DNA from 3 places in the Bradyrhizobium ontarionense genome. Region 1 is predicted to be linked to each of the others. Evidence: predicted binding sites of a transcription regulator. Region 1 holds the regulator's gene; each other region holds the start of a gene.
The links. The regulator PhoB, encoded in region 1, activates phosphate uptake and scavenging genes when phosphate is short. The targets are predictions, from matches to a motif close to TGTCATNNANCTGTCAT.

Region 2: a site for PhoB is predicted at 1,821-1,837, ahead of LQG66_RS21730 (DUF2794 domain-containing protein). Genes of this name have one in related genera too.
Region 3: a site for PhoB is predicted at 1,530-1,546, ahead of LQG66_RS22430 (alkaline phosphatase D family protein). Genes of this name have one in related genera too.

Annotation. Positions count from the first base shown of each region.
Region 1 covers NZ_CP088156.1:3,467,055-3,470,329, forward strand. Annotated here, with positions in the region: gene LQG66_RS15670 (trypsin-like serine protease) at 1-1,004, opposite strand, end outside; gene phoB (phosphate regulon transcriptional regulator PhoB) at 1,103-1,810, opposite strand; gene phoU (phosphate signaling complex protein PhoU) at 1,827-2,543, opposite strand; gene pstB (phosphate ABC transporter ATP-binding protein PstB) at 2,578-3,275, opposite strand, start outside.
Region 2 covers NZ_CP088156.1:4,932,818-4,936,092, reverse strand. Annotated here, with positions in the region: gene acnA (aconitate hydratase AcnA) at 1-452, shown strand, start outside; gene LQG66_RS21735 (DUF1223 domain-containing protein) at 642-1,424, shown strand; gene LQG66_RS21730 (DUF2794 domain-containing protein) at 1,849-2,214, shown strand; gene LQG66_RS21725 (GNAT family N-acetyltransferase) at 2,289-2,819, opposite strand; gene LQG66_RS21720 (Bax inhibitor-1/YccA family protein) at 2,988-3,275, opposite strand, start outside.
Region 3 covers NZ_CP088156.1:5,075,332-5,078,606, forward strand. Annotated here, with positions in the region: gene LQG66_RS22430 (alkaline phosphatase D family protein) at 1-1,460, opposite strand, end outside; gene LQG66_RS22435 (TAXI family TRAP transporter solute-binding subunit) at 1,600-2,946, opposite strand.

The sequences.
Region 1 (3,275 bases):
TCGTCGCGCGTGAGCGCCTTCACCGCCACCGGCCTCGACGGCAGATCGTCCTTCAGCACGATGAGCGCCCAGTCTGACGGCGAGCGATCGAGCGACCATTTGTCGTGCTGGGTCGGGACGAAGTCCGGGGCCACGATCAGGCGGTCTGCGACCGAGGACGCGGCTGGCGTGCCCCTGTTCATGCCGGCCAGGAAGCGGACGTTGCCGGGGCTGACCTGCGCGACCCCGTTGAACACGCAGTGTGCGGCGGTGAGCACGACGCGCGGAGCCACCAACGTGCCGGTGCACCAGCCGCCGGTGCTGTATTGCGCGACGGTGACCACGCCGATCGACGACGCCGGCCAGGATGTGGGATCGACGACCTCGCCGATGTGCCGATCGAGCCCGAGCAACTCTCCCGGCCTGGGGCTGGCGATGCCGGCGTCGGCCGATTCGAATTTCGGCTTCCAGTTGGCGATGATGGTCTCAGCCTGCCGCCGCTGCGCTTCGCTCAGCTTGACCCGCTGCACGTCGCGGCCGGCCGACCTCACCCCGTTGCGGCCGGCCATCACCAGCCAGGCGTAGCCCTGAACCGGATCCTGCTGCACCGATCGGCCGTCGAGCATCATCAGCCCGAGCATGTACTGCGACTGGGCGAAGCCCTGCGCAGCCGCGCGGGTGAACCAGCGTGCGGCCTCGCCGTAATCACAGGCAACGCCCTCACCATTGACGTAGGCGATGCCGAGATAATGCTGGGCGACGGCAAGCCCCTGATCCGCGGCCTTGCGATACCAGGCCAGCGCCTCGGCGGGGTTGCGCGGCTGGCCCCAGCCGAACGCGGACATGAAGCCGAGATCGAACTGCGCCCGCGCATCGCCCTTCCGCGCCAGCGGCGTGAGCCGACGCAGCGCCGCCGCATGCTCGCCGCTGCCGGCGGCGGCAACCGCTTCGTCGAGCTCGGCGGCCGAGGCGCCCACCACGGCGCCGAGCACCATGGCGAGACATATGATGATCGTCTTGATCAAGGGCGTCCGCTGGGACCGAAGACACTTCTGATGAGGCGCCCACCCAAAATGATCAAGACGGCATCGGCGTGGCGGAAAGCAGTCCGCCGCCTCCTTAATCAGGCCTGCTCGATCTTGGCAAAGCGATCGTCCAGGGCGTAGCCGGCCCCGCGCACGGTGCGGATCGGATCCTGCTCACGCCCGGGATTGAGCAGCTTGCGCAAGCGCCCGATGTGAACGTCCACGGTCCGCTCGTCGATGTAGATGTCGCGGCCCCAGACGCTGTCGAGCAGCTGCTCGCGGCTGAACACGCGGCCCGGATGCTCCAGGAAGAATTCGAGCAGCCGGTACTCGGTCGGGCCGAGATCGATCGGCCTGCCGGAGCGCGCCACGCGGCGCTTCTCGCGGTCGAGCTCGATGTCGCCATAGGTGAGCACGGTGGCGAGCCGCTCGGGGCTGGCGCGCCGCAGCAGACCCTTCACGCGGGCCAGCAGCTCGGGCACCGAGAACGGCTTGACGATGTAGTCGTCGGCGCCGGTCGCGAGCCCGCGCACGCGCTCACTCTCCTCGCCGCGCGCGGTCAGCATGATGATCGGCAGCTGCCTCGTCTCCGGCCGCGCCCGCAGCCGCCGGCACAGCTCGATGCCGGAGAGGCCCGGCAGCATCCAGTCGAGCACGACGAGATCCGGAATACGCTCCTTCAGCCGCGTGTCGGCCTCGTCGCCGCGCGCCACGGTCTCGACCTCGTAGCCCTCGGTCTCGAAATTGTAGCGCAGCAGCGTGGTCAGCGCTTCCTCATCTTCCACCACCAGAATGCGCGCAGCCATGTCTCAAGCGTCTCTCTCAGTTGCCGGGAATCGTGGTCGCAAAGCTCGTCATGTCGCCCTTGGGGCGCTTGTCCGTGATCTGCTGGCCCTCGATCATGTAGAACACCGTCTCCGCGATGTTGGTCGCGTGATCGCCGATCCGCTCGATGTTCTTGGCGCAGAACATCAGATGGATGCAGAACGAGATGTTGCGCGGATCCTCCATCATGTAGGTCAGGAGCTCGCGGAACAAGGACGTGCAGATGGCGTCGACTTCCTCGTCGCCCTTCCACACCGTCATCGCCGCCGGCAGATCATGCGCGGCATAGGCATCGAGCACGGTCTTGACCTGCGACTGCACGAGATCGGTCATGTGCTCGAGCCCGCGGATCAGCTTGAGCGGGTGGAAATCGCTCTCCAGCGCCGCGACACGCTTGCCGATGTTCTTGGCGAGGTCGCCGATGCGCTCCAGATCGGTCGCCACGCGCATCGCGCCGACGATCTCGCGCAGGTCGACCGCCATCGGCTGGCGCCGGGCGATCGTGAGCACGGCACGTTCCTCGATGACGCGCTGCAGCTTGTCGACCTCGGCATCGGTGGCGACCACCTTCTGCCCGAGCGCCACGTCGCGCCGCACCAGCGCATCGACGGAATCGACGATCAGCCGCTCGGCGAGGCCGCCCATTTCCGATACCAGCCGCGTCAGGTCCTGCAGATCGCTGTCGAACGCCTTGGCGGTATGTTCACTGGCCATGATGATCTCCTAGAGGCAATGATGCTGTCCGGCGTCAGCCGAACCGGCCGGTGATGTAGTCCTGGGTCCGCCGATCGCTCGGCGAGGTGAAGATCTTGCTGGTCTCATCGAACTCGATCAGCTCGCCGAGATACATGAAGGCGGTCTTGTCGGAGACGCGCGCCGCCTGCTGCATGTTGTGGGTGACGATCGCGATCGTGTAGTTATCGGACAGCTCCTGGATCAGCTCCTCGACCTTGGCAGTCGAGATCGGGTCGAGCGCCGAGCACGGCTCGTCGAACAGGATCACCTCCGGCCTGACGGCCACGGTGCGCGCGATGCATAGCCGCTGCTGCTGGCCGCCCGACAGCGACAGGCCGGACGCGTTCAGCTTGTCCTTGACCTCGTTCCACAGCGCGCCACCGCGCAGCGCCTTCTCGACGCGGTCGTCCATCTCCGACTTCGAGATCTTCTCGTAGAGGCGGATGCCGAAGGCAATGTTTTCGTAGATCGTCATCGGGAACGGCGTCGGCTTCTGGAACACCATGCCGACCCGGGCGCGCAGCAGGTTCAGATCGAGCTTGGGATCGAGGATGTTGGTGTTGTCGAGCATCAGCTGGCCGGTCGCGCGCTGGCCCGGATAGAGATCGTACATCCGGTTGAAGATGCGCAGCAGCGTGGACTTGCCGCAGCCGGACGGGCCGATGAAGGCGGTCACGCGGTTGGTGCCGAGCGACAGGTTGATGTTCTTCA
Region 2 (3,275 bases), 1.5 Mb from region 1:
CCGACGGCGAGCAGATGTCGATCTACGACGCGGCGATGAAGTACCAGGAAGAGGGCGTGCCGCTGGTGGTGTTCGCCGGCGCCGAATACGGCAACGGCTCGTCGCGCGACTGGGCGGCCAAGGGCACCAGGCTGCTGGGCGTCCGCGCCGTGGTCTGCCAGAGCTTCGAGCGGATCCATCGCTCCAACCTCGTCGGTATGGGTGTGTTGCCGCTCACCTTCCAGGAGGGCACGTCGTGGTCCTCGCTCGGGCTCAAGGGCGACGAGAAGGTCACCATCAAGGGCCTGCAGGGCGACCTCAAGCCGCGCCAGACCCTGACCGCCGAGATCGTTTCGGCCGACGGTGCGGCCCAGCAGGTGCCGCTGCTCTGCCGCATCGATACGCTGGATGAGCTGGACTACTATCGTAACGGCGGCATCCTGCACTACGTGCTGCGCAAGCTGGCGGCTTAACCACGGCGCGGTGCGACAGATTGGCTCACTCTGAAGTGAGTAGCGGGTGATGAAGGAGGCGGCCTATGACAAGGGGCCGCCTCCTTTTTTGCATTTGGGTTTTCAAATACGAGGCGGCTTCGCAGATTGCTGACGCAGCAGGGCGCGGCGAACGGTGTTCCAGACAGGACAGTGACGATGAGTGGACAGATGTCGTGGTGGTCGCGCGCGGCGCTGGGTGTCTGTGCGGTCATCGCTTTCGTCCGGCCGGCTGCGTCTGACCCGCGTGCGGTGATTGAACTTTTTACGTCCCAGGGTTGCTCGTCCTGTCCGCCGGCGGATAAGGTGCTTGGCGAATTGGCGAGAGATCCGTCCGTGATCGCTCTGTCTCTGCCGATCGATTACTGGGACTATCTCGGCTGGAAGGACACCCTGGCCGACTCGCGCTTTACGGCCCGGCAGCGCGCCTATTCCAGAGCCCGCGGCGATCGCGAAGTCTACACGCCGCAGGCCGTCGTCAACGGCTCGGTGCATGTGATCGGCAGCGATCGCGAGGCGATCGAAGGCGCCATCGAGGAGACCGCCCAGGGCGGTGCGGCAATGTCGGTGCCGGTCAGGCTGTCGGTCGACGGCCAGGATCTCACCGTGTCCGTGGCCGCGGCCAACGACCAGATGCCGCGCAAGCACGGCGAGGTCTGGGTGTGCTCGATCTCACGGGTAGTTCCGATCTCGGTCGGGCGCGGCGAGAACAGCGGCCGTGATCTGACCTACTACAACGTCGTTCGCGGTCTGCTGAAGCTCGGTGACTGGAATGGGTCGCCGGTCAGCTGGAACGTTCCGCTGGAGAAGATCGCCCGCGAGGGCGTCGACGGCACTGTCGTCTATGTGCAGGACGGCAGTCGCGACCGCCCCGGAGCCATGCTCGGGGCCGCCTTTTCCGAGCTGCCATTGGTCGGACGGGCTTCAGCAGCGGCGCGTGGTCCCGAGCGCTGATCTCCCGCCGTCCTGATCTTCGTTTTCGCTGACCTGCGGCAGGCGCGTCACGTCCATGGGACGGAGGCGCGCCGCAACATCTTCCGGGCAGTTCACGCCAAAAAAGCAAAAGGACCAACTTTCGTTGGCCCTTTGCCTTCACTTGTGAATAGACCCGATCCTTACGACCCCGGGGGGCTGGGGGCTGAGGAATCCGGAACCGAAAGGACCGGGCCAACGCACACGAACTTTATGCCTAACGGGAGGGGCGGTCGCTGGGCGGAAAGACGGCGCGATTATGATTCCGCTAACGATCCCGTGACGGTTGCGTGTTCTTGGAACACGTCTCGTTCGAAGCCAGGACCGAAGTTCGGCAATGAAAACGGCCCCTTGCGGCCGTCAGCGGATGGCGCGATCATGTCACATAGATGACAGGAGGACGCTCATGAACGTCACGCCGGAGGATACCGATCCCAGCGAGAACCGCGCAGCGGCGCGCAACGCTGCCGCAACGCCGAACCGGGTGACGTTCGATCGTCTCGAACTGAACCGCATCCTGAATATCTACGGTCGCATGGTCGCCAGTGGCGAGTGGCGAGACTACTCGATCGACTTCCTGCGCGACCGCGCGGTGTTCTCGGTGTTTCGCCGGGCCTCTGAAGTGCCGCTCTATCGCATCGAGAAGGATCCGCGCCTGGCCCGCAAGCAGGGCATGTACAGCGTGATCTCGGCCACCGGCCTCATCCTGCGCCGCGGCCACGAGCTCGAGCGCGTGCTGCTGGTGATCGCGCCGAAGCCAGCCTTGGTCTGACGCGGTCGATGTCATTCCGGGGGCTTGCGTGAGCGCCACCCCGGAATTCCGACGTCGCGGACGACCAGCGTCGCTTACGCCGGCGGCACGTCGCTGCTGCCGGCTCCGAGCGCGCGCTGCATCATGACCGTGTCGAGCCAGCGTCCGAATTTCAGGCCGACACTCGGATGCGTGCCGATCAGCTCAAACCCGCATTTGCGGTGCAGGGCGATCGAGGCGGCATTGGCGGAGTCGCCGATGACGGCGATCATCTGGCGGAAGCCACGGGCCTCGCAGTCCGTGATCAGCCGCTCCATCAACCGGGCGCCGATGCCGCGCCGGTGGCTCACCGGGTCGAGATAGACCGAATTCTCCACCGTGAAGCGGTAGGCCGGCCGGGGCCGGTAGGCGCCGGCATAGGCGTAGCCGGCAAGGCGTCCCTCCAGCTCGGCGACCAGATAGGGGAAACCGCCCTCGGTCAGGACGCGGAAACGGCGCGTCATCTCGGCGAGATCCGGCGGCTCGAGCTCGAAGGTCGCGGTGCCCTCGCGCACGGCCTGCGCATAGATTGCGGTGATGGCGGGAAGGTCGGCCTCGGCCGTCGGGCGGATTTCGATGCTGGACATGGGTGGAACAATACCAGGGCGAAATCGCCGATCAACCTCGCCCGGGCATGGCTGCCGTCCGCAAGGTGAGGCTTGGCCGCCGGTCGCGCGCAGAGAGCAGCCCCGCACAAAAGAGAAGCCCCGGCGGTGAGGCCGGGGCTTCGAAGGTCGCTCGTGTGAGCCGCTGGATCAGTCGCGCTGTCCGAGCAGCTGAAGCAGCAGCGTGAACAGGTTGATGAAGTTCAAGTACAGCGACAGCGCCCCGGTGATCGCCGCGCGCTCGGCGACGTCGCCGCCCGCAGAGGCGTAGCCGTAGATGTACTCGTTCTTCAGCCGCTGCGTATCCCAGGCGGTCAGGCCGGCGAACACGAACACGCCGATCACCGACACGATGAACTGCAGCATCGAGCTTGCCAGGAACAGGTTCACGAGGCTCGCCAGCACGATGCCGATCAGGCCCATGAACAGGAACGAGCC
Region 3 (3,275 bases), 1.6 Mb from region 1:
ATCCCGGCCGAGGGCGGCAGGTTCTGCTTGTCGAGGCCGGGCGCCTTGATGAAACGCACTTCGGGGCCGAAGGTGTTGTCGAGCTCGTTCGGGCCGAACGTGCCGGCGTGCAGCGGGCCCGAGACGAACTCCCAGAACGGCTCGAAATCCTGGAATTGGGCCTTGTTCGGATCGTAGTAGTGCGCGGCCGCGTAGTGCACGTCGGCCGTGAGCCACACCGTGTTCTGGATCGGTGCGGTCTTGATGAAGCGCAGGATCTCGGCGATCTCGAGCTCGCGGCCGCGCGCCGGACCGTCACCCTGCGCGATCGCTTCCGAACCCTTCTTATTTGCTGCATCATCATAGACGATCAGGCTCAGCGGCATGTCGGAGGCGATCACCTTCCAGGTCGCGCGCGAGTTCAACAGCTCGCGCTTCAGCCAGCGCATCTGGTCCGGTCCGATGAAGTAGGACGACGGGCCGTAGCTGGTCTCCAGATTGGCGCCGTTGGCGCCGCGATAGCTGCGCTCGTCCAGCACGAACACGTCGAGATGCGGACCGTAGTTGATGGTGCGATAGACCCGGCCCGGCTCATTGATGCTCTCGCGCATCGGGTACATCTCGTGGAAGGCGCGCGCCGCACGCGCCGCGAGCAGCTCGATGTTGCGCTCCTTGTAGGCCGCCGGCAGATCCTTGGAGGCCGACCAGTTGTTGGTCACCTCGTGGTCGTCCCACTGCACGAAGATCGGCACCTCGGCATTGAAGCCGCGCACATTCTCGTCGAGGAAATTGTACTTATGCGCGGCACGGAATTCGTCCAGCGTCTCGGCGACCTTGGCCTTCTCCTGCACGGTCAGGTTCTTCCACACCTTGTTGTCCGGCAGTTTCACCTCGGACAGGATCGGGCCGTCGGCGTAGATGGTATCGCCGGAATGGAGGAAGAAGTCCGGCCGGTGCTTCTTCATCGTGGCGAAGGTGAACATGCCGCCGTCGTCGGGGTTGATGCCCCAGCCCTGCCCCGCGACATCGCCGCCCCAGACGAACGAGACGTCGCGCTTGTTGCCAGGCGCGGTACGGAAGCGGCCGACGATGGACTCGCTTTCGACGGCCGTGTGCGAGAGGTCGCGGAATTTGACGCGGTAGAAGATGTCCTGGCCGCTCGGCAGATTGTCGACCAGCATCTTGGCGGTGAAGTCGCTCTCAGGCAGCGCCGCGATCGGAGGCAGGCTGCGCGCGTCCTTGAACGATTCGGTGGTGGCAACCTCGACCATCATCTGCGACGGCCGGTCGGCGCGCGCCCACACCACGCCGCCATCCATGCTGACGTCGCCCGACTGGACGCCATGCGTCAGCTGCGGCCGGTCGGCCGCGCGGCTGAGATAGGGCATCGACAGCGTCGTGACGCCGGCTGCGGCAGCGGTCGACAGGAAGCGGCGGCGGGACAGCTTGTGAAGCTGCGGGCGAGGGACGTGGACGGTCATGCGAAGCTCCTGGTCGGATAGGCGCGCGGACAGGCGCTGCCCAAGACATCGCAGACCTAGAAAAGATTGATGACGCTTGAATTACACCGGTCGCTCGCAGCGACGCGCCACACAGTCGTGCATCGGCTGCGGCGCAACGTCAGGTGCTGGCCGCGCGCAATTGTGCGCCGGTGCGCTGCAGGTTCGCCGGCATGCTCATCAGGATCAGCTTGCGGTCGGCGACCGCGTTGTGGAACTGCTCCAGCGCGATGTTGAAAGCGGTGAGCGCGGCATGCTCGATCGCGCCGTCCTCGAAGCAGGTCAAGGTGTTGCGCAGGATCTCGTCGGCCTCGGCCTGCAGTTGGTCGAGCTCGTCGGTCGAATCGCTCTTGCGCGCGATCGGGATCATCTCGAGCAGCCGGTCGCGCAGCGAGGTGTTGATGGTGCGTTCGTCGCGCTTGAGGTAGCCGGCGAACCAGGCGCCGGCTGAGCCCGTCGCCGACAGCGCCATCAGGCCCCACCAGATGTAGTCGCTGTAGCGATCGAGGAACGTCTTCTCTTCGCCGTCGACGAACGCCGCCGCGCCGGGATGCGCCGGAATCGCGGCGTCCTTGTCGGTGTCGGGGGTCTCGATCTTGGCAGCCAGCGGGAACTCCGACAGCAATTGCTGACGCACCGAAAACAGCTGATGCGTGAATGTGGACACGGTCGAATCCGACAGGCCTTTGCGCGCCACGATGTGATGGTTGAAGCTGATCGTCTTCACCTCGTCCTCGGGACGATCGGGCGAGCCGCCGAAGGCGCCGGCGGGAATTTCGGTCGCCTCATATTCGGGGTGGTTCTGCGCGATGGCTTCGGCCGAATCGATCGCCAGAAACGTCGGCGTGCCGCCGTCCTTGGTGGCGGCTGCGATCGCGTCCGCCGTGATCTTGCTGTTGATCGGCCCGGCCGCAAGATAGACGTCGGCCTTCTGGCTGCGGACGGCTTCGGTGGCCTCGGTGATCGGGAACTGGACGATTTCGACCTTGCCCGCGTCGACCCCGTACTGATGCAGAATCACCTTCAGCAGGTTCGCGTTGGCCGGCGTGCGCCCGATGATGCCGACCTTGTGGCCGGCCAGCTGCGAAATCTTGGTGATCTTGGCGGCGCCCTTGCGGCTCTTGCCTTTGCCTGCCGGCGGCACCCAGAGAACAGCGACGTTCTTGCGCAGAGTCGCGACGGCCTGTGCGTTCTTCGGGACATCGAGGTCGCCGCGAACGATCGCGAGATCGACCTTGCCGGCAGCCAGCGCCTGAGCGCTTTCGGCCGCGCCCTCGGTCGGAACAGGACGAAGCCGCACGGACGCATGAGACTGCGCGAACGCCTGGGTCAGGGCCTGAACCACCTTGAGATCGTCGCTGTTGGACGGGCCGACCGCGATCTTCAGCACCACCGGGCGCATCGCGAAATAATAGGCACCCGTCACAGCACCGACGATCGCAAGGATCCCGGCAATGACGATGAACACGGCAGGGCGCACCTGCGAGCGCTGCGCTGGCGTGGTCTGAGGGTCTGCCAGGTCCCGTCCTCCGGTCTCTTCCATCGGCTCAGAAGCGGCGCCGGCGGCGCGGCTTCGTCTGGTTCCTATTCGCTAACGTCAATCTGTAGCAAATTTCTTGTCGGTCCGGGGTTACATCTGCGTCATGGTTACCGGAGCCCGAGTGGATGAAGGAGGGACAGGCGGGATGAGCCCCCCGGGCCGGCCGGCGTGGCAATACGCTGATCCCGATGAAGGATTCGATCGCGCCGGGGCGCGAGACGCCACCAGCGCTATCGGCTAACCTGTCCCGTAGAGTT